DNA from 3 places in the Streptomyces sp. NPDC090083 genome. Region 2 is predicted to be linked to each of the others. Evidence: riboswitches for the same ligand, from Rfam matches in the RefSeq annotation. Region 2 holds a riboswitch; each other region holds the start of a gene.
What was found. A riboswitch is a leader RNA that binds a small molecule or an ion and turns the genes downstream of it on or off. The one in region 2 is predicted to bind thiamine pyrophosphate.

Region 1 (10,375 bases), on a different contig from region 2:
GCAGCCCTACGGGGCGGTGCCGCAGAATCCGGAGCCCATGCCCGACGTCCCGCCGGCGGCGCCCGCCCCGCAGAAGAAGAGCGCGGGCCGGGACCTGGGCGCGGCCATAGGGGTCGGGGTCGGACTCGGCGCGGTGATCATCGCGTCCCTGTTCGTCGTCAAGGCCGTGTTCGTCGGCGTCATAGCGGTCGCCGTCGTCGTGGGCCTCTGGGAGCTGACCTCGCGGCTGGAGGAGCGCAAGGGGATCAAGGCGCCCCTCGTGCCCCTCGCGGTCGGCGGTGCGGCGATGGTCGTCGCCGGCTACGTCCGGGGTCCCGAGGGTGCCTGGGTCGCCATGGCGCTCACCGCGCTCGCGGTCCTCGTCTGGCGGATGACGGAACCGCCCGAGGGCTACCTCAAGGACGTCACGGCGGGCGTCTTCGCGGCGTTCTACGTGCCGTTCCTGGCCACGTTCGTCGCCCTGATGCTCACCGCCGACGACGGCGCCTGGCGCGTCCTGACGTTCCTGCTGCTGACCGTGGTCAGCGACACGGGCGCCTACGCCGTCGGCTGGCGCTTCGGCACGCACAAGCTCGCCCCGCGCATCAGCCCCGGGAAGACCCGCGAGGGCCTGTTCGGGGCGGTGTCCTTCGCGATGGTGGCGGGCGCGCTGTGCATGCAGTTCCTGATCGACGACGGCAGCTGGTGGCAGGGCCTCATCCTGGGCCTCGCGGTGGCGGCCAGCGCCACGCTGGGCGACCTCGGCGAGTCCATGATCAAGCGTGACCTCGGCATCAAGGACATGGGCACGCTCCTGCCGGGCCACGGCGGCATCATGGACCGGCTCGACTCGTTGCTGCCGACAGCGCCGGTGGTGTGGCTGCTGCTGGTGCTGTTCGTGGGCTCCGGCTGACGAACAGACCGCCCTGTCGCGCCGCTGACCTGCGGTTGTGTACGTGAGGGGCTCGTCGTCCACAGGGCGGCGAGCCCCTCGTCGTATGTCTGCGACACTGGTAGGGCCATGCCTAAGCCCGGAGAACTCACATTCGTCGCCCCCCGCGGAGCCCAGAAGCCGCCGCGGCACCTCGCCGACCTCACGCCCGCCGAGCGCAAGGAAGCCGTCGCCGCGGTCGGGGAGAAGCCGTTTCGCGCCAAGCAGCTCTCGCAGCACTACTTCGCGCGGCTCGCGCACGACCCGGCGGAGTGGACCGACATCCCCGCCGCCTCGCGCGCCAAGCTGCGGGAGGCGCTGCTCCCTGAGCTGATGACCGTCGTCCGGCATCTGTCGACCGACCAGGACACCACCCGCAAGACGCTGTGGCGGCTGTTCGACGGGACGCTCGTCGAGTCCGTGCTGATGCGGTACCCGGACCGGGTCACCATGTGCATCAGCTCGCAGGCGGGATGCGGCATGAACTGCCCGTTCTGCGCGACCGGTCAGGCCGGCCTGGACCGCAATCTGTCGACCGGCGAGATCGTGCACCAGATCGTGGACGGCATGCGGGCGCTGCGGGACGGCGAGATCCCGGGCGGGCCCGCGCGGCTCTCCAACATCGTCTTCATGGGCATGGGCGAGCCCCTGGCCAACTACAAGCGGGTCGTCCAGTCCATCCGCGCCCTCACCGACCCGGAGCCGGACGGCCTCGGTCTCTCGCAGCGCGGGATCACCGTCTCGACGGTCGGACTCGTCCCGGCGATCCACCGCTTCGCGGACGAGGGCTTCAAGTGCCGCCTGGCGATCTCGCTGCACGCGCCGGACGACGAGCTGCGCGACACCCTGGTCCCGGTGAACACCCGCTGGAAGGTCCGCGAGGTCCTCGACGCGGGCTGGGAGTACGCGGCGAAGTCGGGCCGCCGGCTGTCCATCGAGTACGCGCTGATCCGCGACATCAACGACCAGGCGTGGCGCGGTGACCGTCTCGGCCGCCTCCTCAAGGGCAAGCCGGTGCACGTCAACCTGATCCCGCTGAACCCGACGCCGGGCTCGAAGTGGACGGCCTCGCGCCCCGAGGACGAGAAGGCGTTCGTCGAGGCCATCGCGGCCCACGGGGTGCCGGTCACGGTCCGGGACACCCGCGGCCAGGAGATCGACGGAGCGTGCGGCCAGCTCGCCGCGACCGAGCGGTAGGCTGACCGGCGTAGGTACATCTTCATATTCCGACAGGGGAGCGCCACAGCGCTGAGAGTGCGGGATTGTCCGCAGACCCTCTGAACCTCGCCCAGGTCATTCTGGGTAGGAAGTTCGGTCATCACTCTTGCTGTTGCGCCCTGCCCACCTCCTGTGGGCAGGGCCGCGTCTCTTCCTGGACACCCCAGGAGGAATCCAGTGCACACCAGGACATTCATCGCCGCGGCCGTCGGCCTCGGTCTGTTCACGCTCTCCGCGTGCGGCTCGTCCGACAGCGGCAGCGGCGCCGACTCCAAGACCGTCACCCTCGTCAGCCACGACTCGTGGGCCGTCTCGAAGAGCGTCCTCAAGGACTTCGAGAAGCAGTCCGGCTACACCGTCAAGGTCCTCAAGGACGGCGACGCCGGCCAGGCCGTCAACAAGGCGATCCTCACCAAGGACAACCCCCAGGGCGACGTCTTCTTCGGCGTCGACAACACCCTGCTCTCCCGCGCCCTCGACAACGGCCTCTTCCAGTCCTACGACGCGAAGGGCGCCGCGCTCGTCAAGCCCGAGTACCGCGTCGACGAGGCCAGGCACCGGGTCACGCCCATCGACACCGGCGACATCTGCGTCAACTACGACAAGGCCTACTTCAGCAAGCACAAGCTGACCCCGCCCACGTCCTTCGCGGATCTGGTCAAGCCGGAGTACAAGAACCTCCTCGTCACCGAGAACGCGGCCACCTCCTCGCCCGGCCTCGGCTTCCTGCTCGGCAGCGCGGCGCAGTACGGGGATGGGGGCACCTCCCGCTCGAGCGAAGCCGAGAGTGGGGGAGGCTGGCAGGCGTACTGGAAGAAGCTCAAGGCCAACGGCGTGAAGGTCGTCGACGGCTGGGAGCAGGCCTACGACCAGGAGTTCTCCGGCTCCGCGGGCGGCAAGAAGGCGGGCGGTGACCGGCCCCTCGTCGTGTCGTACGCCTCCTCGCCGCCCGCCGAGGTGATCTACGCCGACCCGAAGCCGACCACCGCGCCCACCGGGGTGTCGTACGGCACCTGCTTCCGGCAGACCGAGTACGCGGGGCTGCTCAGCAACGCGAAGAACACCAAGGGCGGCAAGGCGTTCCTCGACTTCCTGCTCACCAAGGAGTTCCAGCAGGACATGCCGCTCAACATGTTCGTCTACCCGGTGGTCCAAGGCGCCCAGGTACCGCAGGAGTTCGAGAAGTACGGCCGCCAGGCCCCGGACCCCGAGACCATGGCGCCCGCGAAGATCGCCGCCGACCGGGACCAGTGGGTCAAGTCGTGGACCTCGCTCGTACTGAAGTAGCCCCGCGGAAGCAGCGGAAGGCCCGCGGGGGCGGCGCGACCCGGCTCGGCCTCATGGCCCTGCCGGTCGCGTTCTTCGCGGTGTTCTTCGCCTACCCGGTCGCCGCGATCGTCGGACGGGGCCTGAAGGCCGACGGCGCCTGGAAGGTGGGCCGTGTCTGGGACGTGCTGGGCCAGTCCGACATCCGGCACGTGCTGTGGTTCACCACCTGGCAGGCGCTCGCGTCCACCGCGCTCACGCTGCTGATCGCGCTCCCCGGCGCGTATGTCTTCGCGCGCTTCGACTTCCCCGGCCGGCACGTCCTGCGGGCGGTCGTGACGGTGCCGTTCGTGCTGCCGACGGTCGTCGTCGGTACGGCCTTCCTCGCGCTCGTCGGCCGGGGCGGACTCCTCGACGACCTGTGGGGCGTACGGCTGGACACCACCGTGTGGGCCATCCTGCTCGCGCACGTCTTCTTCAACTACGCGGTCGTCGTACGGACGGTGGGCGGCCTGTGGTCCCAGCTGGACCCGCGTCAGGAGGAGGCCGCGCGGATGCTCGGCGCCTCCCGGCCGCGGGCCTGGCGGACGGTGACGCTGCCCGCGCTGGGGCCCGCCGTGGCCGCCGCCGCGCTGATGGTCTTCCTCTTCACGTTCACGTCCTTCGGCGTGGTCCAGATCCTCGGCGGCCCGACCTTCTCGACTCTCGAAGTCGAGATCTACCGCCAGACCTCCGAGGTCTTCGACCTCTCCACGGCGGCCGTCCTGACGATCGTCCAGTTCGTCGCGGTCGGCGCGATCCTCGCCGTGCACGCCTGGACGGTACGGCGACGGGAGAGCGCCCTGCGGCTCGTGGACCCGGCGGTGACCGCACGGCGCCCGCGCGGGGCCGGCCAGTGGACCCTGCTGGCCGGAGTCGTCGCGTCCGTCGCGGTGCTGCTTCTGCTGCCGCTCGCCGTGCTGGTCCAACGCTCGCTGGACACACCGGACTTCGGCTACTACCGCGCGCTGACCCACGACGACGGCGGAACCTTCCTGGTCCCGCCGATCGCCGCGATCGGCAACTCGCTGGAGTACGCCCTCGCCGCCACCGCCATCGCCGTGGTGATCGGCGGGCTCGCCGCCGCCGCCCTCACCCGGCGCGATGCCGGGCGGCTGGTGCGGGGCTTCGACGCGCTGCTGATGCTGCCGCTCGGGGTGTCGGCGGTGACGGTCGGCTTCGGGTTCCTGATCTCGCTCGACAGACCCCCGCTGGATCTGCGGAGTTCCTGGATCCTGGTGCCGCTCGCACAGGCCCTGGTCGGAGTCCCCTTCGTCGTACGGACGATGCTGCCCGTGCTGCGGGCGGTGGACGGGCGGCTTCGGGAAGCGGCGGCCGTGCTCGGGGCGTCGCCGTGGCGGGTGTGGCGCGAGGTCGATCTGCCGCTGGTGCGGCGGGCGTTGCTGATCGCCGCCGGGTTCGCCTTCGCGGTGTCGCTGGGCGAGTTCGGGGCGACCGTGTTCATCGCGCGGCCCGACAACCCGACCCTGCCGGTCGCCGTCGCCCGGCTGCTGTCGCGCCCCGGTGACCTCAACTACGGCCAGGCGATGGCCCTTTCGACGATTCTGATGCTGGTGTGCGCGGTGGCCCTGCTGGTCCTGGAGCGGCTGCGCACCGACCGGACCGGGGAGTTCTAGATGCCGCCGACCATGCCGCCTGCGATGCTGCTCCGCCTTGAGGAGGCGACCGTACGGTTCGGGGGGCGGCCGGTGCTGGACGCCGTCGACCTGGAGGTCGCGGAGCACGAGATCGTGTGTGTGCTCGGGCCCAGCGGCAGCGGCAAGTCGACGCTGCTGCGGGCGGTCGCCGGGCTCCAGCCGCTGGACGCCGGGCGGGTCTCGCTCGACGGCAGGGACCAGTCGGGCGTGCCCGCGCACAAGCGGGGCGTGGGTCTGATGTTCCAGGACCATCAGCTGTTCCCGCAGCGGGACGTGGCCGGCAACGTCGCCTTCGGGCTGCGCATGCACGGGGCGTCGAGGAGGCAACAGGACGACCGGGTGGGCGAGTTGCTCGACCTGGTCGGACTGCCGGGCGCGGCCCGCCGTGCGGTCGCCGGGCTCTCCGGCGGCGAACAGCAACGGGTGGCACTGGCGCGGGCGTTGGCGCCCCGGCCCCGGCTCCTCATGCTCGACGAGCCGCTCGGCCAGCTCGACCGGTCCCTGCGGGAGCGGTTGGTCGTCGAACTCCGCGAGCTCTTCGGCACGTTGGGCACGACCGTGCTGGCGGTCACGCACGACCAGGGCGAGGCCTTCGCGCTGGCCGACCGGGTGGTCGTGATGCGGGACGGCCGTATCGCCCAGTCCGGTACGCCGCTCCAGGTGTGGCAGCAGCCCGCCGACGAGTTCGTGGCCCGCTTCCTCGGCTTCGACAACGTGGTGGAGGCCACGGTCGCGGGAGAGGCCGCCGACACCCCCTGGGGCAAGGTCCCGGTCCCCGAGGACGCCCCGCAGGGCACCCGCACCCTCCTCGTACGCCCGGCGGGGGTACGGCTGTTGCCCGCCGACGAGGGCCTGCGCTGCACGGTCGCCGCCCGCACCTTCCGGGGCACCCATGTCGCCGTACAGCTCCAGCCGGAGGACGCGCCGCGCCTTGAGGCGGCCTGCCCGCTGCGGTCGGCGCCGGAGGTCGGGAACGCGGTCGGGGTGGAGTTCGACGCGGCGGAGATCGTCGTGCTCGACGGCTGACCGTCGTACCCGGCTACCGGCGGGGACATGCGTGTGGCCCGTCCCCACGAACCGGACGGGCCACGACTGCGGGTTTTTCAGCGGCTGTCGATCAGCTGCCGTTGTTGGCACCACGACGGCGCATACCGAAGTAGACGGCTCCGCCGCCCACGACGACGAAGGCGCCCGCGATGCCGGCGATCATGCCGGTGTTGGAGTTCGCACCGGTCTCGGCGAGGTTCGAGGAACCGGCGGCCGGGGACGGGGCGTTGTCCGTGGTCGTCGCGGGAGCGGTGCTGCTGCTCTCCGTGGCCGACGGGGTCGGGGTGTCGGACCCGGCCGGGGTCGAGGCGGTCTCCGACGGGGTCGGGGAGGCCTCGGTCGGGGTCGGGCTGGGCGACTCCTCGGCCTTGCAGGCCTTGGACGGCGTGGTCAGGTTCGGCGTGATGTCCTTGTCGACCTGCTTGCCGGCCTTGACGTGAACGCGGTACGTCGCGTTCGGCTGCCAGTCCTCGGCGAAGGTGATGGTGACGCCTTCGCGCGAGCCCTTGACGGTCTGCGCCGTACCGATCTGCTTGGCGTCGGCGCCGTTGTTCTCCAGGAACACCGTGACGGTCGCCTCGGTGGCCGAGGCGTCCTTGTCGGTGACGGTGATGACACCGTTGGTGCCGTCACAGGTCGCTTCGGCCGAGAACTCGCTGATGTTGCAGGCGAGTGCGTTGCCCGCAAAACCGAGCGCGAGCGCGGCCGAGGCGGACGCGACACCGAGGATGCGTACGGAACGTCGAGATATGGACACGTTTGCCCTTCACGGGATGTGCAACTGCGGGGGGCTTAGGGGGAGATGGAGCGGCAATGAGGTGAGGCACCACTACCCCCAGGAGTCTCACTGGTCTATAAGTGCTGCGTAAGCAGTGTCAATGCATATGCCGTGTACGGCAGTTGCCTTTACTTGCACTTTAATCAGAGAGACGTTTCAGCGCCTCCGGAGCCTCCTCGATCCGGTCAACGAGGGCGATACGGGCCTCCATTGGCCGTTCCCGGGCAAGTGCACGCAGCAGCGGCCACGCCGGCAGCCGCTCGGTCCAGTGCTCCCGGTCCACGAGCACCATCGGGGTGGGCTCGCCGCGCGACTCGTAGTAGTTCGGCGTCGCGTTGTCGAAGATCTCCTGCACGGTCCCGGCCGCACCCGGCAGGAACACCACCCCGGCGTTGGAACGCGCCAACAGGCCGTCCTCGCGGGTGGCGTTGGCGAAGTACTTGGCGATGTGCGAGGCGAAGGCGTTCGGCGGCTCGTGACCGTAGAACCAGGTCGGGATGCCGATCGAGTGGTTGCCCTTCGGCCAGCGGGTGCGGACCTCGAAGGCGCGCCGCGCCCAGTCGGTGACGGAGGGCCTGAACGACGGTGATCCGGCGAGGAGTCGGCACGCCTCCGCCAGCATCGCGTCCTCGTACGGCGCCGCGTACGCGCCCAGGTTCGCCGCCTCCATCGCGCCGGGCCCGCCGCCGGTCGCCACGGTGAAGCCGGCCCGGCTCAGCTCGCGGCCCAGGCGCGCGGCACCGCCGTAGGCCTCCGTGCCCCGGGCCGTCGCGTGGCCGCCCATGATCCCCACCACCCGTGCGCCGCGCAGGAGTTCGTCGAGGGCGTCGGAGATCGAGTCGTCGTGGACGGCGCGCAGCGTCGACGCGTATATGTCGCCGTCGGCCCTGGTCCGCTGGAACCAGGCGTACGCGAGCGCGTCCGGCGTCCGCTCGTAGCCCTCGTCGAGCGAGGCGAACAGCTCGGCGGGCGTGTAGAGATGACCGCGGTAGGGGTCGAAGGGGAGGTGCGGGACGGGCGGGAAGACCAGGGCTCCGTCGGCGCGGACCTTCGCGGACGCCTCGTCGCGCATCGGGCAGCCGAGGAAGACGGCGCCCGAGGTGTCCGTGGTGAGCAACTCCCGCGTACGGTCCGTCAGATCGACGCCTTGGACGCGGTGTCCGGCGAGAGTGCCGCGGGACGAGACGATCGCGTCGAAGTCCTCGACCGTCTCGATCTCGCGTTCGTCGTGATGGGCCGCATGGGCCGGGCTCGTCTGCACGCGCCCATGCTAGGCACCCGGCCGATCAGCCCTGGACGGCCGCCGGGTCCATCCACACGATCTCCCAGGAGTGGTTGTCCAGGTCCTCGAAGGAGCGGCCGTACATGAAGCCCTGGTCCTGGATGTCGTCGTTGGCGGTACCGCCCGCCGCGACCGCCTTCTCGATCATCTCGTCGACCTTCTCGCGGCTCTCGGCGCTCAGACACAGCAGCACCTCGCTGGTGGCGGCCGAGTCGGCGATGTCCTTCTTGGTGAAGTCGCTGTAGCGCTTCTTCTCCAGGAGCATCGCGATGATGGTCTCGCTGATCACGACACAGGTGGTGTCGTCCGTGCTGAACTGGGGATTGGTCGAGAAGCCGAGCTCGGTGAAGAACTTCTTCGACGCGGCGGCGTCGTTCACGGCCAGGTTCACGAAGATCATCTGCTGGTACATGCTGGGGCCTCTCCCATCGGGCGTGCGTGCTGATCGGTGGGTAGACCGGCGCTCCGCGGAAAACTCATCGGTGAGCGAGCGGAAGGGCCGCGAGTTCGGCGATCACGACGGTCAGCGGCACGAACAGGGCGAGCAGCGCCCCCGCGCGCAGGGCCGCCGCGCTGCGCAGCACGGTGGCCGGAGCGCCGAGCCGTACCAGCGCGGCCGTGGTGTCGGCGCGGGACTGCCGGGCCTCGACGGCGGCGGTGCACAGGGTCGCCACCGTGCAGCCGGTCACCAGGAGCGTGCCGAGGGTGGTGAGCGGGCCGACGGCCGTGTCCGTGTCGTAGAGCGCGGTCATCGCGTACGCGCCCGACGCCACCGCGCAGACCACGCCCAGCGGGCGGCCGATGCGGGTCGCCTCCTCCATGAGGACCCGGCCCGCGAGGAGCCGGAGTGCGCCCGGGCGCACGGCCTGGAGGAGCCGTCCGCACAGGTGGGTGAGGCCGGGGCCCGCGAGGGCGAGACCGAGCGCGGTCAGCACCCAGCCGGCCAGTACACCCGCCGGGCCGCCCGCGTGGCCGCCGGGCATGGACAGCCCGTCGGTGTCCGCCGTCCGGTTCGCGTACGCCTCGACGGCCAGACCGGCGGCGAGGACGGCCACACCCCAGGGGAGGCCCTTGGGGACCTCGCGGGGAGCCGGCGGGCGGGTGGGGTCGAGGTCGACGGGGCCCGTGCCGGTCGCGGTCGGCTCGGCCTCGGGCCGGGGCTCGGGCGCGGGGGCGGGCGCCTCCTCGGCTGCCGCCGTACGGCCGCCCGTGCGCAGGTGGGCGCCGAACCTGCCGTACGCCCCGAAGGTCTCCCGGGTGCCCGACCTGCCGTAGGCGCCGAACCGGCCGTAGGACCGCGGGGCGCTCTTCGGGGAGGTGTCCTTCGGGCGGAGCGTCAGGGCCACCGCGACGGACGCGGCCACGGGGACGACGGCGAGCAGGGTGAGGGCGGCGGGGAGCGGGAGGGGAGTGTCCGAGGCGAGGAACTCCGCCGCTGCCCCGTCGAAGGGCATGCCGGTGAGGTCGCCGCGGAGGTGCAGGAAGACGAGGAGGGCCAGCATCGAGCCGAGGGTGCAGGCCAGCGCGGTGGTGGTCGCCGAGATCGCCATCAGCCGGCCGGGGCCGAGGCCGATCGCGGAGAGACCGGGGCGGGGTTTCGTCGCCGGGTCGGTGCGGGCGACGGCCACCGCGAAGTAGACCGTGGCGGCCAGCGGGGTCGCGCACCAGGCGAGGCGGAGGGCGGCGGCGGCCGGGGAGTCGGGGTGGCCCATCGCGTAGCCGAGGGCGCACAGCAGCAGGAAGCCCGTGCCCGCCGAAGCCACCGCGACCAGCAGTCGGCGCAGTTGGACGGCGGGGTGCGAGCCGCGGGTCAGACGGAGAGCGAGCACGCGGCCCGGCCTTCCGACTCGGCGACCGGGGGAAGGTGGACCGTGTTCACCCGGCGCCCGTCCAGCAGCGACACCGTGCGGTCCGCGAGGGCCGCGGTCTCCGCCTCGTGGGTCGCGAGGACGACCGTGATGCCGTGCGAGCGGGCCGCCGTCGTGAGCGTGCGCAGGACCTGGGCGCGGTCCGCGCGGTGCAGCGGGGCCGTCGGCTCGTCGGCGAACAGGACCGTGGGCGCCGGGGCCAGCGCGCGGGCGATCGAGACGCGCTGGCGCTCCGCCTGGCGCAGCTCGTGCGGGCGTCTGCGCGCGTGGTCGCCGATGTCGAGGCGGTCCAGCCACTCCAGGGCGGCG
Region 2 (10,375 bases):
GACCGCTCATGTCGATCGACGGGTACAGCCCGTGGATCAGGCCCGTGTTGTCGTCCGTGTTGCCGGTCAGCGCGGCCCAGCCGATGAACACCGAGCCCAGGACGCCGATCAGTACCAGCGACATCAGGGTGCCGAGCACCGCCACGGACGTACGGGCCGACAGGCCGTGGCACATGTACAGGGCGATCAGCATGATGGCGCTCGATCCGACCACCGCGACGATCAGCGGGTTCGAGCCGTGCAGGATCGCGGGCAGGATGAAGAAGTTCAGGATCATGAAGCTGATGGCCAGCGCGATCAGCGCCATGACTCCGCGCAGCCGGCCCACCACCACGACGGCCAGTGCGAAGATCCCGGCGAGCAGCGCCATCGGGAACTTACGGTTCACATCGGTGACGGAGTACTGCAGATCCCTGGGCGCCGAGGGTTCGTACGCGACCACGACCTTCTCGCCCTGATGCAACTGCCGTGACTGGTCGGGCTGGACGATCTCCGTAAACGTACGGCCCTTGTCCTTTCCGGTGGAGACCGTGACCGTGGCCTTCTTGCAGGTGCCGGCCGCTTCCTGCGCCGCGGAGGAGCCCTCGGCGGTGGAGGTGTCCCCGGTCGAACCCCCGCCGGACGCGTTCACCGACGCGCAGCTCACGCTGACGACCTTGGTGACCGTCGCCTGCTGGGTCTGCCGGTCGAAGCCGACGCCGGTGCGCTTGTGCGAGGGGGCGCCGCCGGGCCACAGCACCACCATGCCGACCACGACCGCCACGGTGAACGGGATCAGGATCGCCGCGATGACCTTCCGCAGATGCCGGGAGACGGGGGCGGCGGGGCCGTGGCTGTGCGAATGACCGTGCCCACCGCCGCCACCGGACCCGTGTCCACCGTCCGCACCCGAACCGTGGCCGTCCGAACCGTGCCCGCCCGGTCCGTGGTCGTGCCCCGAACCGTGGTCGTCGCCGGATCCATGGTCGTGGCCATGAGGCGGCCCGGTCGGCGGGTACGGAGGCTGCTGTGTCGTGGTCACCGCCCGATCATCGCAAGAACGCCGGAGGCCCACTGTTCACCGCGCCACTTATGGCGCTAGCGTGGAGGCACCTTTGCACACGCGGGAGCTCGGAGCACCGGGCTGAGAGGGCGCTGACCTTCGTCTCTGCGATGTTTCACGGGAAACGTCACCTGAATCGAGTGATGTTTCACATGAAACATCGGCTGACGGAAGCCGCTGCGTCGACCGCCGAACCTGTTACCGGGTAATGCCGGCGTAGGGAGTAGGTCTCATGACCAACAAGGACGCACGCACGCCTGCCTTCAGCCAGGACGAACAGCCCATTTCGGGCGATGAGTCCGCACGGGCCGAACAGCCCACGGAGGCCGGGAAGTCCATCGGCTGGCACAAGGGGTACGTCGAGGGCTCGCGCCCCGATCTGCGGGTGCCGGTCCGTCAGGTGCACCTCACCAACGGGGAGTCGGTGACGCTGTACGACACCTCGGGCCCGTACACCGATCCGCTCGTCGACACCGATGTCCGCAGGGGACTGGCGCCGCTGCGGGAGAACTGGATCATCGCCCGCGGCGACACCGAGGAGTACGCGGGCCGGCCCGTCCGTCCCGAGGACGACGGGATCAAGCACACCTCACCGCGCGGCGGCCTGCGCAACCTGGACGCGGTCTTCCCGGGCCGCCCCCGTCAGCCGCGCCGAGGCCGTGACGGTACGGCGGTCACGCAACTCGCCTATGCGCGACGGGGCGAGGTCACCCCCGAGATGGAGTTCGTGGCCGTACGCGAGAACGTCGAGGCCGAGGTCGTCCGCGAGGAGATCGCGGCCGGGCGCGCGGTGCTGCCCGCCAACGTCAACCACCCCGAGATCGAGCCGATGATCATCGGCAAGCGGTTCCTGGTGAAGGTCAACGCCAACATCGGTAATTCCGCGGTCACCTCCTCCATCGAGGAGGAGGTCGACAAGATGACCTGGGCGACGCGATGGGGCGCCGACACGGTGATGGACCTGTCCACCGGCCGCAACATCCACACCACGCGCGAGTGGGTGCTGCGCAACTCCCCCGTCCCCATCGGCACGGTCCCGCTCTACCAGGCGCTGGAAAAGGTCGACGGCCGCGCCGAGGAGCTGACCTGGGAGATCTACAAGGACACGGTCGTCGAACAGGCCGAACAGGGCGTGGACTACATGACCGTCCACGCGGGCGTGCGGCTGCCGTTCGTACCGCTGACGGCGAACCGCAAGACGGGCATCGTCTCGCGCGGCGGCTCGATCATGGCGGCGTGGTGCCTCGCGCACCACAAGGAATCGTTTCTGTACGAGAACTTCGAGGAACTGTGCGAGATCCTCGCCGCGTACGACGTCACGTACTCGCTCGGCGACGGCCTGCGGCCCGGCTCGATCGCGGACGCCAACGACGAGGCACAGTTCGCGGAACTGCGGACTCTCGGGGAACTCAACACGATCGCGAAGCGTTTCAATGTTCAGACGATGATCGAGGGCCCGGGACACGTCCCGATGCACAAGATCAAGGAGAACATCGACCTTCAGCAGGAGATCTGTGATGAAGCTCCGTTCTATACGCTCGGCCCGCTGACGACGGACGTCGCGCCTGCGTACGACCACATCACCTCCGGCATCGGTGCCGCGATGATCGCCTGGTGGGGCACGGCCATGCTCTGCTATGTCACGCCCAAGGAGCACTTGGGCCTGCCCAATCGTGACGACGTCAAGACCGGCGTCATCACCTACAAGATCGCCGCCCACGCAGCCGACCTCGCCAAGGGGCACCCCGGTGCACAGGTATGGGACGACGCGCTGTCCGACGCCCGCTTCGAGTTCCGCTGGGAGGACCAGTTCAATCTGGCCCTCGACCCGGACACGGCACGGGAGTTCCACGACGAGACGCTTCCGGCCGAGCCCGCCAAGACCGCTCACTTCTGCTCCATGTGCGGGCCGAAGTTCTGCTCGATGAAGATCAGCCACAGCATCACAGCGCAGTTCGGCGGTACGGCGGCTGCGGGGGCGACGGCCGAGGAGGTCGCCGAGGGGATGCTGCAGAAGTCGAAGGAGTTCGCGGCGAGCGGGAACCGGGTGTATCTGCCGATGGCGGACTGACGTCCGTCGACTGACGTCAGTGGCCTGATGCCAGCGGACTGACGTACGTGCACTGACGTCAGTGGACTGGTGCTGTGCCGGAGGCAGGGTGTGGGGAGGGTGTCTTCGGCACAGCAGCGCCATCGTGCGCACAGGGGCGACGGGTGTTACGGGGATAACGGGGCTAACAGGGACGAAGGGTGTTACGGGGATGAGGGGGAGTCTTGATCGTTCTCAAGGTGACGGCCGAGGCGCAGTCGCTGGTGTGGAACGGCGATGATCTGGTCGATCCGGTGGGTGGCCGCCGCTGGGGTCCTGACGGCGTCGAGCAGCATGCCTCGGTCGTCCACGGGTCTCCCTTCGACCGGTGCGTCGCCTCCCCCTCCGGTCGCTACTCCGTCGTCTATGCCGAGCGCGGTACCGAGGCGTTGCTGCTCGATGGCGACCGGCTCGTCCGTGAGCTGAGTCGCAGCTACGACCACGCGGAGGACTTCGACTACGCGGTGGCACTCGGGACGTTGCGCGGCGGCCGCGAGGTTCTGGTCCACTGCCCGGAGGAGTACAACGTCCTTGAGATCGAGGACGCGGAGTCGGGCGAGCGGCTCACCGTCGGCGAACGACGTCCGAGGGACGTCTTCCACTCGCGGTTGGAGATGAGCCCGGACGGGACACACCTGCTCTCGGCCGGCTGGCTCTGGCATCCGCACGGGATCGCCGAAGTCTTCGACGTGGCCCGCGCGTTGACGGACCCCGCCGTGCTCGATGACCGTGGCGTGCTGCCGTCGGAGCCAGGCGTCGACGATGAGGTCGTCTCGGCCTGTTGGCTCGACGGCGACCGTGTGGCTGTGGCGACCGGGGAGCTGGCTCTCGATGACGAGGGGTTCTCTGTCCTGGGCCCGGGACAGTTGGGAGTGTGGTCACTCTCGGCAGGGCAGTGGACCCATCGCAGCCGGGTCGACTTCTCCGTCGGCACTCTGATCGCGCGGGGCGACACGGTCGTCTCACTTCACGGGCATCCGCGGCTGGTCGATGTCACGACGGGTGCCGTGGTGGCGGAGTGGCCCACCGTGGAGGTGTCGCGAAGAGACGGCAGCTACGGGGCCACCCACATCCCGACGCCCGTTGCCGCCCTCCACCCGGACGGCACCCGCCTGGCCGTGGCCCAGCCGGAGAGCATCGCGATCATCACCCTTCCGGAAAGAGAGGACTCGCGACTGCCTGCTCCGGGCTGAAGCTGTCCTCGATGAAGACCTCCCCCGGGGCACCCACCGTGAGAGACATCGCCGTGAGCACGGCGGAAGCCGTGAGGAGAATCAGGCCGGAGAGAGGAGAACCAGGCGGCCGAGGAGAGGAGAACCAGGCTACGCTCACCGGCGCCGATCAGCCACCGTCGCTTTCCTGGCTCACTGGCGCCGATCAGCCACCGTCGATTTCCTGTTCCCGCGACCTGATCCGCCGGAGAGGCCCCAGCCCTTCGGTCAGCTCGTGGCGGGCTTCAGGCACAGGGCGTGGTCGACGAGGGTTCCCGTCGCGCGGTTGAGGGCGGCGAGGTCCGGCGGTGCGGTGGTGGTCGTGATGGAGACCGTCACCGCGCGCCTGCCGTCGGCGCTCACCGCGGGGCGGGTGTTGACGCCCGGACCGTCGCCCTCGTGCATGTAGGAGAAGCCGCCGCAGGACAGCGGGATCTTGCGGAGGCCGAGGCCGTAGGTGCCCTCGGGCATCTCGGCCAGGTCTTCCGGGTCGTCGTTCCGCGCGACGGTCTGCCGCATCTCGCGCCACTGTTCGGCGGGGAGCAGGCGGCCGTCGGCCAAGGCGCGGAAGAAGGTGTTCAGGTCGGCGGTGGTGCTCACCACACCGGAGTCGGCGGTGTGCTGGTAGCTCTGCTCGGTGACGTCGAGGCGCTTGCCGTCGGCGGTCGTCAGATACGCGTTCACATGCGGGTCAGGAAGGAACGGGTTGAGCCCGGGAACGGAGGTGTTGCGCAGTCCGAGCTTCGCGATGATCCGGTGCTCGACGAGGTCCTGCCAGCTCGCGCCGCCGGCCTTCTCGGCGATCATCCCGGCCAGCAGGTAGTTGGTGTTGGAGTAGGCCCACCGGGTGGCTCCGCCCGGCTGCGGCACGAACAGCGGCCGGTGCTTCATCGCCACCGCGACCAGGTCGGCGGTCGGGGTGTCCTCGTAGCGGTTCTCGTCGAAGTGGTTGATCAGCTGGTCCTGGATCGCCGGATCGTCGACGTAGTCGTACAGCCCGCTGGTCTGGCGGAGCAGGTCGCGGACGGTGATGCGGCTGCCGTCGTTGCCGTTGCCGGAGACGACCGAAGGGAGCCAGTGTTCGACGGTGTCGTCGAGTGACAGCCGTTTCTCCGCGACGAGTTGGAGGACGACGGTCGCGACGAAGGTCTTCGTGGTGCTGGCCACGCGGAAGTGCGCGTTCCAGGGAACCGGGTCCAGGGAACCGGCGGTCCGGGTGCCGATGCGGGCCATGAGCGGCGCGCTGCCCGTTCCGTCGACCCTGGCGAGTACGTTCACATCGCCGCCGCCGGCTTTCCGTACGGCCGCGAGGTCCTGTTGGAGTGTCTTCGCGGTGTAGGAGGGGTTCGGTGCCGGGTGTCCGGTGGTGGCGGCGGTCGCGGCCAGTGGTGTGCCCAGTGCGAGCAGGGCTGCTGCCAGCACGGCGGCGCCGGCCTTCTTCGACGACGGTATCTGCATGGTCGGATCCCCCGGAGATCTGGTTCTCGGTCGGTGACGATCACCAGCCAACCGGATCTCCCGGCGCGGGAGGATGGGACTGTCCTCCGAATGAGGGGTACACCCAGCCCCCGTGCGGACCACGGGTTCACCCCCGCCCGCCCGTTCCCGGCAGGGCGGCATGCCAGGGCCTCATGAGGGGATCCGCGACCCGCTGTCGCGCGAGCGGAGACGAGCGCAGCACTCGCCCACCCTGTGACTCCGCGGCCCCGTGCCGCCGTGCCCTCGTGCCCTATGCCCCGTGCCCTCGCGTCCCGTGGCCGGGCGTTCGGCTTGCGCTCCCCTGGGTGGGGGCGCAAGCCGAGGGGCTACTCCGGCTGGTGTTCGGGCCCCCCGAAGTCCGGGCTGGTGAAGTCCGGGCTGGTGAAGCTCGGGCGGTGACCCGGCTCCGGTCCGTCGTCCGGGCTGGAGAAACCGGGGCGGTCGTAGCCGAGGTGGGGCATGCGACTCGGTCCCGAGGGGGTCGTGCGGCGCAGGGCCGCCGTGCCCGGAGCCGCCAGTGCCTCCTGGAGGAACGGCAGGATGCCGCGTTCCAGAAGGGCGTCGTGCCAGGCCTCCCTGGCGCGGGCGACCTCGCCGCCCGACTCGCCGTAGGGGCCGGTTTCGAGTGTGGGCCGGTTGCGCAGGGCGGTGAGCAGCAGGCCGACGGCGGCGACGAGGATCGCCGCGGCGGTCATGGCCCCGAACACCCAGCCGGCGGTGAGCATGGTCTTGGCGAAGGCGGGCTCGGGGGTGAGCATCTTGAGGATGTACCCCACGAGCAGGAATATCGCCGCGGCCGTGCCTGCCAGGACGGGGGTGAGGACGGCGGCGACGGCGACGGCGCCCGCACCCTCGGCCGCTTCCCCCAGGGTGGTGGCGAGCCCCATCGCGCCCACGCCGCCAGGCTCCGTCGAGCCGGACTCGCGGACGGTCGACGGGGTGGACGACGCCGGCTGGCGCAGTTCCTCGCGGACCTTCACGTAGTGCTGGTACTCGGTCGCCGCGGCCGCCGTGATGAGTGCGGTGGCGTTCAGCGCCATGGTGCGCAGCTGTTCGGGGTTGAGCCGCTTACCGACAGCGGCCAGTTCCGGGCGGGTAGGGGCGGAGCGCAGCGCCTCATCGAGGATCCGCTCGTACTCTTGGCGGTCCTCGCTGTGCAGGTGCTGCGGAACGCTGTTCATGTGCATCCCCCGATGCTCCGTAGGGCTTGGGGCTCGCATGCCAACGAGCCGTCGGGCAGAAACGGAGGGGAGCCTGCTACGGATAAGCCGATGGTAGAGCGGCGACGGCACACGGTGACAGGGGGTTTCCAGAAATTGGCCCCTGGCCAGCGCTGTCGTCCGCCGGTCCTCCGAGGGGGACGCCTGCCCGATAAACGCTCAGATATCCAGGGGAAGTTGCTGGACCAGCAGTTTTCCGGCCATGGTCACGCCGCCGTCCATCGCGATGGCGAGTCCCTCGGCGTAGACGTGCGGTCCCTCGACCACGGGACTCGCGGTGTCCTCGCCGTCCTCGGAGCCCACGTCGCCCAGAAGATAGGGAATCGGGCTGTGTCCGTGAACGATCCGGGTCCCGCCGTACGTATCGAGGAGGGAGCGGACGTGGTCGGCGCCGCCCTCGTCGCGGAAGGAGAAGCGCTTGGTGAACTTGCGGAAGACGTCCCACACCTCGTCGGCGTCGTTGCGCGTGAGGGTCTCGCGGACGTTGTCGTTGACCGCCTCGATCGAGTCGCCGTAGTCGAGGTAGGCGGTGGTGTCGGAGTGTACGAGCAGGTGGCCGTCGACCTCCTCCATGGCGTCGAGCCGGGCCATCCACTGCAGGTGGACGTCCTGGAGGCGGTCCATGTCGGTCTTCTGGCCGCCGTTGAGGAGCCAGGCGGCCTGGAAGGTGGCGGTGCCCGCGCCGGAGTTGACGGGGGTGTCGCCGAACCGCTTCGCGCCGAGCAGCAGCAGCTCGTGGTTGCCCATGAGCGCCTTGCAGTACCCGCCGGCCGCGGCGGCCTCGGCGGACAGCCGCATCACGAGGTCGATCACGCCGATGCCGTCGGGTCCGCGGTCGGTGAAGTCGCCGAGGAACCAGAGCCGCGCGGTGCCGGCACACCAGCTTCCGGCCGCGTCGATCAGGCCCTTCTCCCGCAGGGCGGCGACCAGTTCGTCGAGATATCCGTGCACATCGCCTACGACGAACAGCGGACCGGCGCCCTCCGTCTGCTGCGGGACGGCCACCGACGCGGGGTCCACCGCGACCTGAACCGTGTCACCCCGACGGATGACGGGCAGATCGCGCTGGGTGGGTGTGTACCCCTCCGGATAGGCCTCGTCGAAGGCCTCCTCGTCGGGTCGTACGACCTCGCCCGGCTGCGCGCTGTCGGCGTACGGACCGGTCTCGTGGACGTACGCGGGTACCCGGAAGTCGCGCAGCGTCGCCGTCCGCTCCACCTCGGGTCCCTGACCGGCCCCCTGAGTCATCGACCCCTCCACCATCGCGCCGCAGCTGCACCGCGTCGGACTGCCTGGTCGCAGCGGCCCGCGGTGTCGTGGGCCCATCATAGGAATGCGGATCGCGCCATGTGATGACCCAGGGGTGGTGAATCGGAGCAGGACTCCACTCCACCGCGGCTTTCGCCCCGATTGGCCCGGGCTTCGACCGCTCGTCGTCTCCTTGACGGGGACGGGTTCACGCCGTGAGGGCGGCTGGAAATGGTTGGTGGGGATGCGGGGGGTACGGGGGTGACGCCGGGGGTGGGTGGGGTGCGGGGCCGGGCGCCGGGCCCCGGGTGCTCGTTCCGCGGTGGGGTCCGACGCCCGCGCTGCCCATCCACCTGGACGCCGGTCGCCGACGCTTGTCCTGTGCGGCGACGGTAGCGGTGACGGTGGCCGTGACGGTGACGGCGGCAGTGACGGTCCCTCAACCCGCCCTGTCCGCCTCGGAGTCGGCCTCTGGCGCCCGTTCCGCGCCCTCCGGCGCCGGGTGGGAGTCCCGGCGCCGTTCGGCCCGCCAGGGGCTGTCTGAGGGCGGTCCTGTACGCGTCGCGGGTCGGGGGAGCACCGGCAGCGACTCGGATACCGCGGGGCGGCCGTCGGCACCCACCAACACCCCCGAGGCCGAGTCCCCTCGGCCCCCAGGGCTCCCCCGGAACCCCGGCCCCCGCCCCATCTCCGCCCCGACCCGCCCCTACTTCCCCTCGGGCGACCGGGGCGGACTGACCGTCGTCCTCGGCGGACGCCGCTGGGACGACGTCCGCACGATCAGCTCCGTCGGTATCACCTGCTCGATCGGCATGTCCGACTCGACCCCCTCGATGGCGTCGATGAGCAGCTGCACCACCGCCGTACCGATCCGCCGCGGCTTCAGCGACAGCGTCGTGACGGGCGGCTCGGTGTTGGCGTACACCGTGGACTCGCTGCAGCACACGAGCAGCAGATCCTCCGGCACCCGCATCCCGTACCGCCGCGCGGCCGCCAGCAGATCCGTGCCGTTGGGATCGAAGAGGCCGTAGACCGCGTCGGGCCGGTCGGGCCGGGCGAGCAGCCGATCCGCGGCGACGGCCCCCGCGCACGGATCGTGCGCCGGATACGACTCGTACACCGGATCCTGGCCCACACGCTCGCACCAACGCAGGTATGCGGTGGTCGAGAGATGCGTGTACGTGTCCGTGCTCGTGCCCGTGAGCAGGCCGATCCGGCGGGCGCCGGCGTCGGCCAGGTGGTCCAGGATGTCCAGGACCGCGGCCTCGTGGTCGTTGTCCACCCACGCGGTGACCGGCAGCGAACCGGCCGGCCGGCCGTCGGAGACGACCGGTAAGCCCTGCCGGACCAGTTCGCTGACCACCGGGTCCTGGTCGGACGGGTCGATGACGACCGTGCCGTCCAGGGCGACGTTCGACCACACGTCGTGGCGCGAGGTCGCGGGGAGGATCACGAGGGCGTAGCCGCGGGCGAGCGCGGCCGAGGTGGCGGCCCGCGCCATCTCGGCGAAGTACGCGAACTCGGTGAAGGTGAAAGGTTCATCCCCGTACGTGGTCACGGTCAGACCGATGAGGCCCGACTTGCCGGTACGGAGCGTGCGAGCCGCCGCGGAGGGGCGGTAGCCCAGCCGGTCGGCGACTTCTCGGACATGGCGTCGGGTGGCGTCCGGGAGCCGGCCCTTGCCGTTGAGGGCGTCGGAGACGGTCGTGATGGAGACTCCGGCCGCGGCGGCCACGTCTCTGATTCCCGCCCGGCCCGGCCGGCTTCCTCGACGAGAGGTTTCCGCGCGGCTCACCTGGTGCTTCCCTGCTGCTGTCATGGCGAGCCGATAGTAGGGCTCATGCGGTGGGGTAGTGCGGACGCATATGCACGCGTTGACAGGCACGTTTCTGCAAGGTCAGAACGGGTCAACTGCCTTAGAAACAAAGTCAGTTAAACGATGCAATGGCATTACGTGACTTGTCGGCGCGCATGGGCCTGCCAAGCCCCCCATGTCTCGAAGAGGTCTCAACTCACCTGCACGAGGGATGCGCGCCACGGCGCGTGCCACCGGCGCATAGATATATGTACAGCGCGCCCCCGCTTC
Region 3 (10,375 bases), on a different contig from region 2:
GTGCGGATGAGGATGGGGGAGTCCAGGGTCTGGGCACCGCCGGAGTCACGGCCGAGCAGCGCGAGGGCGCCGGCGTAGTAGCCGCGCCCGGCACCGTCCCGCCCGAGAGGCTCGTACCGCTCGATGACCCGGCAGGCGTTCTGCACCGGCGACCCGGTGACGGTCGCCGCGAACATCGTCTCCTTCAGCACCTCGCGCACGTCCAGCGAGGAACGGCCGCGCAACTCGTACTCGGTGTGCGCGAGATGGGCCATCTCCTTCAGCCGCGGCCCGATCACGACCCCGCCCATGTCGCCGACCGTGCACATCATCTTGAGCTCCTCGTCGACGACCATCGACAGCTCCTCGATCTCCTTCCCGTCGGCGAGGAAGGAGAGCAGGTGCTCGGGGGTGGGGCCCTCGGCCGGGTAGCGGTACGTCCCGCTGATCGGGTTCATGACGACGGTCCCGCCCGACATCCGGACGTGCACCTCGGGGCTCGCGCCCACCAGCGTCCGGTCTCCCGTGTGCACGACGAACGTCCAGTACGCGCCCCGCTCGCCGACCAGCAGCCGCCGGAACAGCGCCAGCGCCTCGGCCCTGCCGTACCCCGGGATCTCCCCCTCGTACGTCCGCCGGATGACGAAGTTGGCGCCCTCGCCGCGCCCGATCTCGTCCCGCAGCACCCGGCCGACGATCTCGCCGTAGGCCTCGTCGTCGACGTCGAAGCCGCCGCCCTCGACCCGGACGTCCCGCACGGGCAGCTGGGCCAGGGCGTCGGCGAGCGGGATCTCGTACGACTCCTCGGGGGCGAGGAAGGCCAGCGGGGTGCCGTCGTCGCGCACGTCGAAGCCGCGTTCGCGGATCTGGCGGAAGGGGATCAGGGCCAGGCCCTCGGCCGGGAGGTCGGCGAGACGGTCGTAGGAGACGACCGGGCCGCGCATGACCTCGATCACGTCCTGGTCGTGGCCCGGGGTGCGACGGCGCAGCAGGGCGAACGGGCGGGGATCGCTGAGCAGGTCGTCCAGATGCATGGGTCCTCGGTTCCTTCTCGTGGGAAGAGTGGAGAGGAACGGACCCCGGACACACCGAAGGCCGCCCCTCGGGCGGCCTTCGCGGAGTACTGGGAGTACGCGCAGTCAGTGGGCCGCCGGATGAGCGGTCCACCACCAGTTACGGGTCGAATGCGCGAACATGCGACGCACCCTACCCCACGCGCACCTGAGCGAGTGGGTGTCTCACCTGTCGAGCCGCGCGAAAACCGCTCGACACGACCCCGTAGTGTTGTGGCCGTGACCGTGAACGCTAAGACCAGCGCCAGCGCTGGCAACACCTGGCGAGACCTGCCCGCGGCGCAGCAGCCCGAGTACCCCGACACCGAGGCTCTGCGCGCAGTGATCGCGGACCTCGAGTCGTATCCGCCGCTCGTCTTCGCGGGCGAGTGCGACCAGCTGCGCGCCCGGTTGGCGGCCGTCGCCAAGGGAGAGGCGTTCCTCCTCCAGGGCGGCGACTGTGCCGAGGCCTTCGACGCGGTGTCCGCCGACCACATCCGCAACAAGCTGAAGACCCTGCTCCAGATGGGCGCCGTCCTCACGTACGCGGCCTCCGTGCCGGTCGTGAAGGTCGGCCGGATCGCCGGCCAGTACTCCAAGCCGCGCTCCAAGAGCACCGAGACCCGTGACGGCGTGACCCTGCCGACGTACCGGGGCGACTCGGTCAACGGCTTCGCCTTCGACGAGAAGTCCCGCGTCCCGGACCCCGAGCGCCTCAAGCGGATGTACAACGCGTCCGCCTCCACGCTCAACCTGGTCCGCGCCTTCACCACTGGCGGTTACGCCGACCTGCGCCAGGTGCACGCCTGGAACCAGGACTTCGTGAAGTCGTCCCCGTCCGGCCAGCGCTACGAGCAGCTCGCGCGCGAGATCGACAGCGCGCTGAACTTCATGCGGGCGTGCGGCACGGACCCGGAGGAGTTCAAGACCGTCGAGTTCTACTCCTCGCACGAGGCGCTCCTGCTGGACTACGAGTCGGCCCTGACCCGTGTCGACTCCCGCACCGGCCGGCTCTACGACGTCTCCGGGCACATGGTGTGGATCGGCGAGCGCACCCGCCAACTGGACGGCGCGCACATCGAGTTCGCGTCCCGGATCCGCAACCCGATCGGCGTCAAGCTCGGCCCGACGACGACCGCCGAGGACGCGCTGCAGTACATCGAGCGCCTCGACCCGGACCGCGAGCCCGGCCGGCTCACCTTCATCGTGCGGATGGGCGCGGACAAGGTCCGCGACAAGCTGCCCGAGCTGGTGGAGAAGGTCACCGCGTCCGGCGCGACCGTCGCCTGGATCACCGACCCGATGCACGGCAACACGTACGAGGCGGCCTCCGGCCACAAGACCCGGCGCTTCGACGACGTGCTCGACGAGGTGAAGGGCTTCTTCGAGGTCCACAAGGGCCTCGGCACCCACCCGGGCGGCATCCACGTCGAGCTCACGGGCGACGACGTCACCGAGTGCGTGGGCGGCGGCGACGAGATCTTCGTCGACGATCTGCACCAGCGCTACGAGACGGCCTGCGACCCGCGTCTCAACCGCAGCCAGTCGCTTGACCTGGCCTTCCTCGTCGCCGAGATGTACAGGGACCAGTAACCGTTTCACCTGTTGCAGCAGAGTGCCGTGGGGCGGGGATCACATACGATCCCCGCCCCACGGCACTTTTGTGGCACCTTCGGGCCGGGTAAGGTTAGGTTGGCCTTATCGAGTTCCGGCGGGAGGTGAATCCGCGTGTACGTCTGCAGCTGCTTCCAGGTGACCGAGGCGCAGGTCCAGCAGCACGCGGGTGGCGGTGCCTGCACGCCCCGCCAGATCGCCTCCGCCTGCAAGGCCGGTACCGACTGCGGTTCGTGCGTCCGCCGGATCCAGGCGATCCTCGGCCGCGGCAGCTGCCCGCGCCGCGATCTCGCGGCAGAGGGCGCGCCGGTCTTCGCCGACCTGCCCGAAGCGGCCGAACTGGACGAGGCCGCGTAGACCCTAGCTGGGCTGCTCGATCTGCTGCGCGATGTACAGCGCCTCGCCGAGCTGCTCGATCAGCTGGAGCTGGGTGTCGAGGTAGTCGATGTGGTGCTCCTCGTCCTCCAGGATGTCCTCGAAGATGTTGGCCGACGTGATGTCGCCCTTCGTGCGCATCACCTCGATCCCGCGCTTGAGGCGGTCGATCGCCTCGACCTCCACCTGCCGGTCCGCCTGGAACATCTCGGTGACCGTCTGGCCGACCCGGACGTGGAAGAGCCGCTGGTAGTTCGGCAGACCGTCGAGCATCAGGATGCGCTCGGTGATCTTGTCCGCGTGCTTCATCTCGTCGATGGACTCTTCACGCGTGTACTTGGCGAGCTTGGTCCAGCCGTTGTTGTCCTGGATGCGGTAGTGCAGCCAGTACTGGTTGATCGCGGTCAGCTCACCGGTGAGCTGCTCGTTCAGGAACTCGAGGACCTCGGGGTCGCCCTGCATCGCAGAGGCTCCTTCCAGAAACGGGGGGAACTGGTGGGTTGCGCCGCATGATTGCACCGGCGCGAAGAGGTCGTCCAGTAAGTGCATGCTTAGTAGGAGTTGCCCGAATCCGCCCAGAGCCGGTCATGTGCACCGCCCCCGGTCTGTCAGGATGGAGTCATGGGTCAGAGAGGGGTCGAACAGTCCGAGCTGCCACCGGGCCAGCGGCTCCAGCGCGGCTGGCCGGTCACCCACTACGGCCCGGTGCCCAAGTTCCGCCCCGAGCGCTGGGAGTTCAGGGTCTTCGGCTCCACCGCCGACGGCGACAAGCACTGCTGGAACCACGACGAGTTCACGGCCCTGCCCTACGACTCCGTGGTCGCCGACCTGCACTGCGTCACCAAGTTCAGCATGCTCGGCGCCGAATGGGGCGGCATCCCCGCCCGCACGATCCTCGACACCGCCCCGCCGGGACCCTCCGTCACCCATGTCATGGTCTGGGCGGAGTACGGCTTCAGCGCCAACCTCCGCCTCACGGACTTCGCCGCCGCCGGCACCATCTTCGCCACCCACAAGGACGGCGAACTCCTCACCGCGGAACACGGCTTCCCCCTCCGCCTGGTCGTCCCCCACCTGTACGCCTGGAAGGGCCCGAAGTGGGTCCGGGGCGTCGAGTACATGACGGCGGACCGGCGCGGATTCTGGGAGGAGCGGGGCTACCACAACGTGGGCGACCCGTGGAAGGAGCAGCGGTACTCCTACCAGGAGGGCCCCGGCGAGGGGCCCGAACTGTGAGCCCTACGCGTCCCTGAGCTTCTTCAGACGCTCCACGTCCGCCGCATGCCCTTCCCTGCCCCCGGGCGTCTCGATGACCAGCGGTACGCCCTCGGTCGCCGGGTGGGTCATCAGGGCCCGGAAGGGGTCCTCGCCGATGTGCCCGGAGCCGATGTTCTCGTGGCGGTCCTTGTGGGCGCCGACGACGTCCTTGGAGTCGTTGGCGTGGATCAGTCTCAGCCGCCCCTCGCCGACCGTGTCCACCAGCAGGTCGAGGGTCTGGTGCATACCGCTCGGGCCGGTCAGATCGTGCCCGGCGGCGAAGATGTGGCACGTGTCCAGGCAGACGCCCAGCTTCGGATGGGCGTCCAGCGCCTCGAAGTATGGGCCGAAGTCCCAGGTCCGGGAGCAGAGCGAGGAACCCTGGCCGGCCGTCGACTCCAGGAGCAGGAACGGGTCGTCGTCATGCGTCAACTCGTCCAGCAGGGGCAGCAGACGCTCCCGCACCTGGGCCAGCGCCACCGCCCGCTCCCGCCCGCCCGTCGCGCTCCCGGTGTGCACCACGACACCGAGCGCGCCGATCTCCCGGCCGCGCCGCAGCGAGTGCCGCAGGGACTCCACCGACTTCTCCACGGTGGCCTCGGTGTGCGAGCCGAAGTTGATCAGGTACGGGGCGTGCACGTACGCCGGGATCGACTCCGCCGCGCAGGCCGCGCGGAACTCCTCGTCCTGGCGCGGGTTCCCGGCCGGTGTGGCCCAGCCGCGCGGGTTGGCGACGAAGACCTGCACGGTCTCGGCGGCCAGCTCGCGCGCGTAGGACAGACCCACGGAGTGCAGGCCGCCGGCCACGGGGACATGGCCGCCGACGGGGTTCCGGATGACGGGGGCGACGGGGTTGCGGGAGGCGGGGGAGGGCTTGCTGCTCACCCGGCCAGGGTGTCACGCGCGCGGGCCGCCCCCGTCACCGGATGGTGATCGTGATCGTCGACCCCTTGGGAGCCTGCTGGCCCGCGTCCACGGACTGTTTCTTCACGGTGTCCCCGAACAGACCGAGCAGACCGCGGTCCTCCTTGACCTCGAAGCCGGACTGTTCGAGGAGCTTCGTCGCGGCGTCGACGCTCGCGCCGACCACGCTCGGGACCTCGACCATCTCCGGGCCCTTGGACAGCGTCAGCGTCACCGTGTCGCCCTCGGCGGCCCGGCTGTCGCCGGCCGGGGTCTGCTGGGCGACCTGGCCCGCGTCGTACTCCGAGGTGACCTCGGTGGCCGCCACCTTCACCGTGAGACCGGCTTCCTGGAGGTCCGCCTTCGCGTCGTCCAGGTCCTCGCCGGTGACGTCCGGCACGTCGACCGCGCTGCCCTTGCTGACGGTCAGGGCTATCGCGGAACCCGCGCGGCGCTTCGTGCCCGCCTCCGGGCTCGTGCTGATGACGGAGCCCTTGGGGACGTCGTCGCTGAACTCCCTGGTGACCATGCCGGCCGCGAGTCCGTCCCGCTTCAGCGTGCTCTGCGCCTTGTCCAGGCGGATGCCCGCCAGGTCCGGGACCTTCACGGTCTCCGGGCCGTCCGAGATGGTCAGGGTCACCGAGTCGTTGTCCCGGATGCGGGCGCCGGACTCCGGGTCGGTGCTGATGACCGTGCCGCGCTTGACGGTGTCGCTGTAGGCGTGGTCGACCTTCTTGACGTCGAGACCGGCCTCCTTGAGCCGCTCCCTCGCCTGCGCCTCGGACTTCGACAGCAGCGGCGGGACCTTCGTGAACTGGCCCGAGTTGATGTACCAGACGCCCGCCCCGACCCCCATGACCAGCAGCAGCGCGGCGACGATCGCCAGCAGACCGCGCCGGGGCCGCCGCGCGTCGCGCGGCCGGGGCGGCAGCGGGGGGCCGCTCTCGAACCTGCTGGTCCGGTTGACCGGGTCGCCCGGCCCGCCGTCCTCGTCGACCGGCAGCGGACGCGACGGGGGTCCCCCCGCGCGAGCGGAGCCGGGCAGGGGGGAGGTCAGCGAGCGGGGGATCACGCTCGTACGGTTCTCCGCGTTCGGATGCTCCGAGGCCAGCGCCTGCGGCGGCACCGCGTCCAGCTGCCCGTCGCTCAGCCGCGCGCGTGCCTCGCGGACGAGACCGAACAGCGCGACCGCGTCGTACGGCCGGAGGTCGGGGGTGCGCGCGGTGGCGGTGGCGACCAGCTCGTCCAGCTCGTACGCCAGGCCCGGCACGACGGCCGAGGGCGGCGGGACGTCCTCGTGCAGGTGTTTGTAGAGCACGATCGCGGCCGAGTCGCCCTCGTGCGGCTTCCGGCCGGTGAGCATCTCGTACAGCACGACACCGCACGCGTACACGTCGACCCGGGGGTCGGCGTTGCCGCCCTCGATCTGCTCCGGCGCGAGATACGACACCGTGCCGAGCACGGACCCGGTGGTGCTGGTGACGGTGTCCACGGACCTGACGAGCCCGAAGTCGGCGACCTTGACCCGGCCGTCGTCCCCTATGAGCACGTTCTCCGGCTTCATGTCCCGGTGCACGAACCCGGCCCGGTGCGCGGCGCCGAGCGCAGCGAGCACCGGCTCCAGGATGTCCAGGGCGGCCCGCGGCTGGAGCGCCCCGCGCTCGCGCAGCACGTCCCGCAGGGTGCAGCCGGCGACGTACTCCATCGCCAGATAGACGTACGTCCGGTCGGCGCCCTGGTCGAAGACCTGCACCACGTTCGGGTGCGCCAGCCGCGCCACGGACTTCGCCTCACGGATGAACCGGTCCACGAAGTGCCCGTCGGCCGCCAGCGTCGGGTGCATCACCTTGAGGGCGAGCACCCGGTCCAGGCGGGTGTCCACGGCCCGGTAGACCGTGGCCATCCCGCCGACGGCGATCCGCGCGTCGACGCGATAGCGGCCGTCGAGCAACTGCCCGACGAGAGGGTCATGAAGGGTCGTATCCACGCAGGTGAGTGTACGAGCCGACGCTGACACCATGACGTTTTCGGCCGGTTTAGGGGCCGTACTGAAGCGGACCTGTGACGCATCGCACGTGTCCGCGGCCACCCGCGACGGGGGCGTCCGCACGGGTGGGGGACGGAACGGCGGTGCGGCGCGGGTGCCTAGAAAGCGGGCCGTTCGGGGTCCAGGGCGGCGAGGCCCTCCGCAGGTGAGGACGCCGACGCGAAGTGTCGGCGGGGGATCCGCCCCGCCCGCGACGCCAGCCGCCCCGCCTCCACCGCGCTCCGCATCGCCGACGCCATCAGCACCGGTTCCCGCGCTCGCGTCACCGCCGACGCGAGCATCACTCCCGCGCATCCCAGCTCCATCGCGAACGCCACGTCGGACGCCGTCCCCGCTCCCGCGTCCAGAATCACCGGCACACGCGCGTGCTCGGTGATCAACTGGAAGTTGTGCGGATTGCGGATCCCGAGCCCCGACCCGATCGGCGACCCGAGCGGCATGACCGCCGCGCACCCGACGTCCTCCAGCTTCCGCGCCAGCACGGGATCGTCGTTCGTGTACGGCAGCACCGTGAACCCGTCGTCGACCAGCGTCTCGGCGGCGTCGAGGAGTTCGACCGGATCGGGCAGCAACGTGCGCTCGTCCGCGATCACTTCGAGTTTGACCAGCGAGGTCCCCAGCGCCTCCCGCGCCAGCCGTGCCGTCAGCACGGCCTCGCCCGCGGTGAAACAGCCCGCGGTGTTCGGCAGCACCCGGATGCCGAGCCGCTCCAGGACGGACAGCACCGAGCCGTGGACGGAGGCGTCGACGCGCCGCATCGCGACCGTCGTGAGCTCCGTGCCGGAGGCCACCAGCGCGCGCTCCAGGACGTCGAGGCTGGGGGCACCCCCGGTACCCATGATCAGCCGGGACGCGAAGGACGTACCACCGAGGACGAAGGGGTCGTCGGCCATGGGTCAGCCTCCTTGGACGGCGGTGAGGACCTCGACGCGGTCACCCTCGGAGAGGGAGGTCGACGGCCACTCCGCGCGCGGGACGACGGTTTCGTTGAGGGCGGCGGCCACTCCGGAGGGAGCCGGGGTGAGGGTCCGCACGAGCACGTCCAGGGGCGTGCCGGGCGCGATCTCCTGGTGCTCGCCGTTGACGGAGATGTTCATGCGGGCTGCTCCAGGAGTTCCGTGCGGGCGAACCGCTTCGGGCTGAACGGGCGTGCCTCGTCCGGCAGTCCACCGGTGCTCAGCGCGTGCGCCAGGGCATCGCCGGTGACCGGGGTGAGGAGTACGCCGTTGCGGTAGTGCCCGGTGGCCAGCAGCAGTCCCGGCAGGGTGGTCGGGCCGAGCAGCGGCGCGTTGTCGGGGGACCCGGGGCGCAGTCCTGCCCGGGTCTCGGTGAGCGGCAGTTCGGTGATCCCGGGGACCAGCTCATGGGCGTCGCGCAGCAGTTCGTAGACACCGCCCGCGGTCACCGTGGTGTCCCAGCCGAGTTCCTCGCTGGTCGCGCCGACGACCAGCTCGCCGTTCTCGCGCGGCACCAGGTAGACGTGGCTGCCGCGCACCAGGGCGCGCACGGTACGGCTCAGGAAGGGCGCGTGGCGCTGTGGCACGGTCAGCCGCAGCACCTGGCCCTTCACCGGCCGTACGGGCGGCAGGACGTCGTCGGGGACGCCCGCCAGACGCCCGCTGAGGCTGCCGGCCGCGAGGACCACCTGGTCCGCGGCGAGCGTGCCGCCGTCCCGCGTGACGACCCCCGTGGCGCGGTCCCCCGCGACCGTGAGCCGCTCGGCCCAGGTCCGGTGGAAGACGACCCCGGCGCGCTCGCAGGCGGCCACCAGGGCGGCCGCCAGCCGCCGCGGGTCGACCTGGTGGTCCCCGTCGACCCTGAGCCCTCCGCGCACGCCCGGCGCGAGCATCGGCTCCAGGCGCCGGCACTCGCGCCCGGACAGCCACTCGGAGTCCAGCCCCGACTGCCGCTGCAGGGCGTGCAGTTCACGCAGATGGGCGCGGTCGTCGGCGTCCAGGGCGACGGCCAGCGTGCCGCAGCGGCGGTAGCCGAGGTCCAGGCCGGTGAGGTCGGTCAGCTCGGCCGCGAAGTCCGGGTAGCGGTGGGCCGAGGCCAGGTTGAGGGCGAGCAGGGTCTGCTCGCCGTAGTGGAGTTCGGTGACGGCGGCCAGCATCCCGGCCGCGACCTGGGCGGCCCCGCCGCCCGGCTCCGGGTCCACCACGGCCGTGCCGAGGCCGCGCTGGGCCGCGCGCCAGGCCGTGACCAGGCCGATGATCCCGCCCCCGACGACGAGGACGTCTGAGGTGTGTGCAGGCATGGGCGTCCAGCCCCTCCCTTCGCCGGCATGACCCGGATCAGGTTCGTACGGTCGGAGGCCGCCAGCCTCCCTCTCAGCCCGGTGCGCCCGGACTCCCGCGAGTGCTTTACTCGGCCACCCTAGCCCGTGCCCCGTGCGCCAGTAAGGGAGCCTTCGTCCATGGTCCGTTCGCTCGACGGTCTCGTCCTCGCCCCCGTCGCCGACCAGGCCCCGGGGCAGGTCGGCACCCGCACCCGGTTCACGTACCACGAGCGGGACGGCGAGGTCTGGGCCGAGTACGCGGGCGGCGACGTCGTACGGGGGCGTCTCGTCGGCACGCGCGCGGGGGACCGGATCGACTTCCGGTACGTCCAGCTGAAGACGGACGGGACGACGTCCTCAGGGCACTGCGTCTCCCTGGTGACCGAGTCGCCCGACGGCCGCGTCCGCCTGGAGGAGACCTGGGAGTGGGAGTCCCAGGAGGGAAACGGGACCAGCACTGTGGAACAGGTCACCTGACGCGCCCGCTGACTGACAAATCGTCAGGTGTCTATGGTGATCGAGTGAGCGAGCAGACGCGGGACCAGGGCACAGTGGCGGAGCGGCGCGTGGTCGTCGTCGGCGCGGGCATGGCCGGGGTGCAGACCGCGGTCGCCCTCCGGGAACAGGGCTTCACCGGCAGCGTCACCCTGATCGGCGCGGAACCCCATCAGCCCTACGACCGGCCCCCGCTGTCCAAGGCCGTCCTGCTCGGCAAGGCCGAGGGTTCCGCCTTCGACGTCGACTTCGAGGCGCTCGGTCTCGAAGTGCGGCTGGGGTGCGAGGTGCTGGGCCTGCGCCCCGGCGACCACGAACTGGACACCGCCGAGGGCCCGGTGCCCTACGACGTCCTCGTCCTCGCCACCGGTGCCG

Region 1: linked by a shared signal. The riboswitch ahead of ACIPTO_RS31545 (thiamine ABC transporter substrate binding subunit) and the one ahead of thiC (phosphomethylpyrimidine synthase ThiC) in region 2 are both predicted to bind thiamine pyrophosphate.
Region 3: linked by a shared signal. The riboswitch ahead of thiO (glycine oxidase ThiO) and the one ahead of thiC (phosphomethylpyrimidine synthase ThiC) in region 2 are both predicted to bind thiamine pyrophosphate.

Annotation. Positions count from the first base shown of each region.
Region 1 covers NZ_JBIVED010000010.1:255,441-265,815, forward strand. Annotated here, with positions in the region: gene ACIPTO_RS31535 (phosphatidate cytidylyltransferase) at 1-892, shown strand, start outside; gene rlmN (23S rRNA (adenine(2503)-C(2))-methyltransferase RlmN) at 1,001-2,107, shown strand; TPP riboswitch at 2,132-2,237, shown strand; gene ACIPTO_RS31545 (thiamine ABC transporter substrate binding subunit) at 2,306-3,415, shown strand; gene ACIPTO_RS31550 (ABC transporter permease) at 3,469-5,070, shown strand; gene ACIPTO_RS31555 (ABC transporter ATP-binding protein) at 5,083-6,117, shown strand; gene ACIPTO_RS31560 (LAETG motif-containing sortase-dependent surface protein) at 6,209-6,895, opposite strand; gene ACIPTO_RS31565 (Rossmann fold nucleotide-binding protein) at 7,056-8,177, opposite strand; gene ACIPTO_RS31570 (VOC family protein) at 8,203-8,610, opposite strand; gene ACIPTO_RS31575 (hypothetical protein) at 8,675-10,027, opposite strand; gene ACIPTO_RS31580 (ATP-binding cassette domain-containing protein) at 10,009-10,375, opposite strand, start outside.
Region 2 covers NZ_JBIVED010000006.1:213,417-223,791, reverse strand. Annotated here, with positions in the region: gene ACIPTO_RS22965 (YibE/F family protein) at 1-1,021, opposite strand, end outside; TPP riboswitch at 1,093-1,282, shown strand; gene thiC (phosphomethylpyrimidine synthase ThiC) at 1,275-3,113, shown strand; gene ACIPTO_RS22955 (hypothetical protein) at 3,317-4,324, shown strand; gene ACIPTO_RS22950 (serine hydrolase domain-containing protein) at 4,571-5,800, opposite strand; gene ACIPTO_RS22945 (hypothetical protein) at 6,148-7,008, opposite strand; gene ACIPTO_RS22940 (metallophosphoesterase) at 7,201-8,304, opposite strand; gene ACIPTO_RS22935 (LacI family DNA-binding transcriptional regulator) at 8,996-10,108, opposite strand.
Region 3 covers NZ_JBIVED010000007.1:37,203-47,577, forward strand. Annotated here, with positions in the region: gene ACIPTO_RS24480 (anthranilate synthase family protein) at 1-1,013, opposite strand, end outside; gene ACIPTO_RS24485 (trp operon leader peptide) at 1,119-1,175, opposite strand; gene ACIPTO_RS24490 (class II 3-deoxy-7-phosphoheptulonate synthase) at 1,272-2,624, shown strand; gene ACIPTO_RS24495 ((2Fe-2S)-binding protein) at 2,760-3,002, shown strand; gene bfr (bacterioferritin) at 3,006-3,482, opposite strand; gene ACIPTO_RS24505 (sulfite oxidase-like oxidoreductase) at 3,642-4,256, shown strand; gene ACIPTO_RS24510 (deoxyribonuclease IV) at 4,260-5,162, opposite strand; gene pknB (Stk1 family PASTA domain-containing Ser/Thr kinase) at 5,197-7,167, opposite strand; gene ACIPTO_RS24520 (thiazole synthase) at 7,326-8,120, opposite strand; gene thiS (sulfur carrier protein ThiS) at 8,124-8,324, opposite strand; gene thiO (glycine oxidase ThiO) at 8,321-9,484, opposite strand; TPP riboswitch at 9,482-9,593, opposite strand; gene ACIPTO_RS24535 (hypothetical protein) at 9,644-9,982, shown strand; gene ACIPTO_RS24540 (NAD(P)/FAD-dependent oxidoreductase) at 10,027-10,375, shown strand, end outside.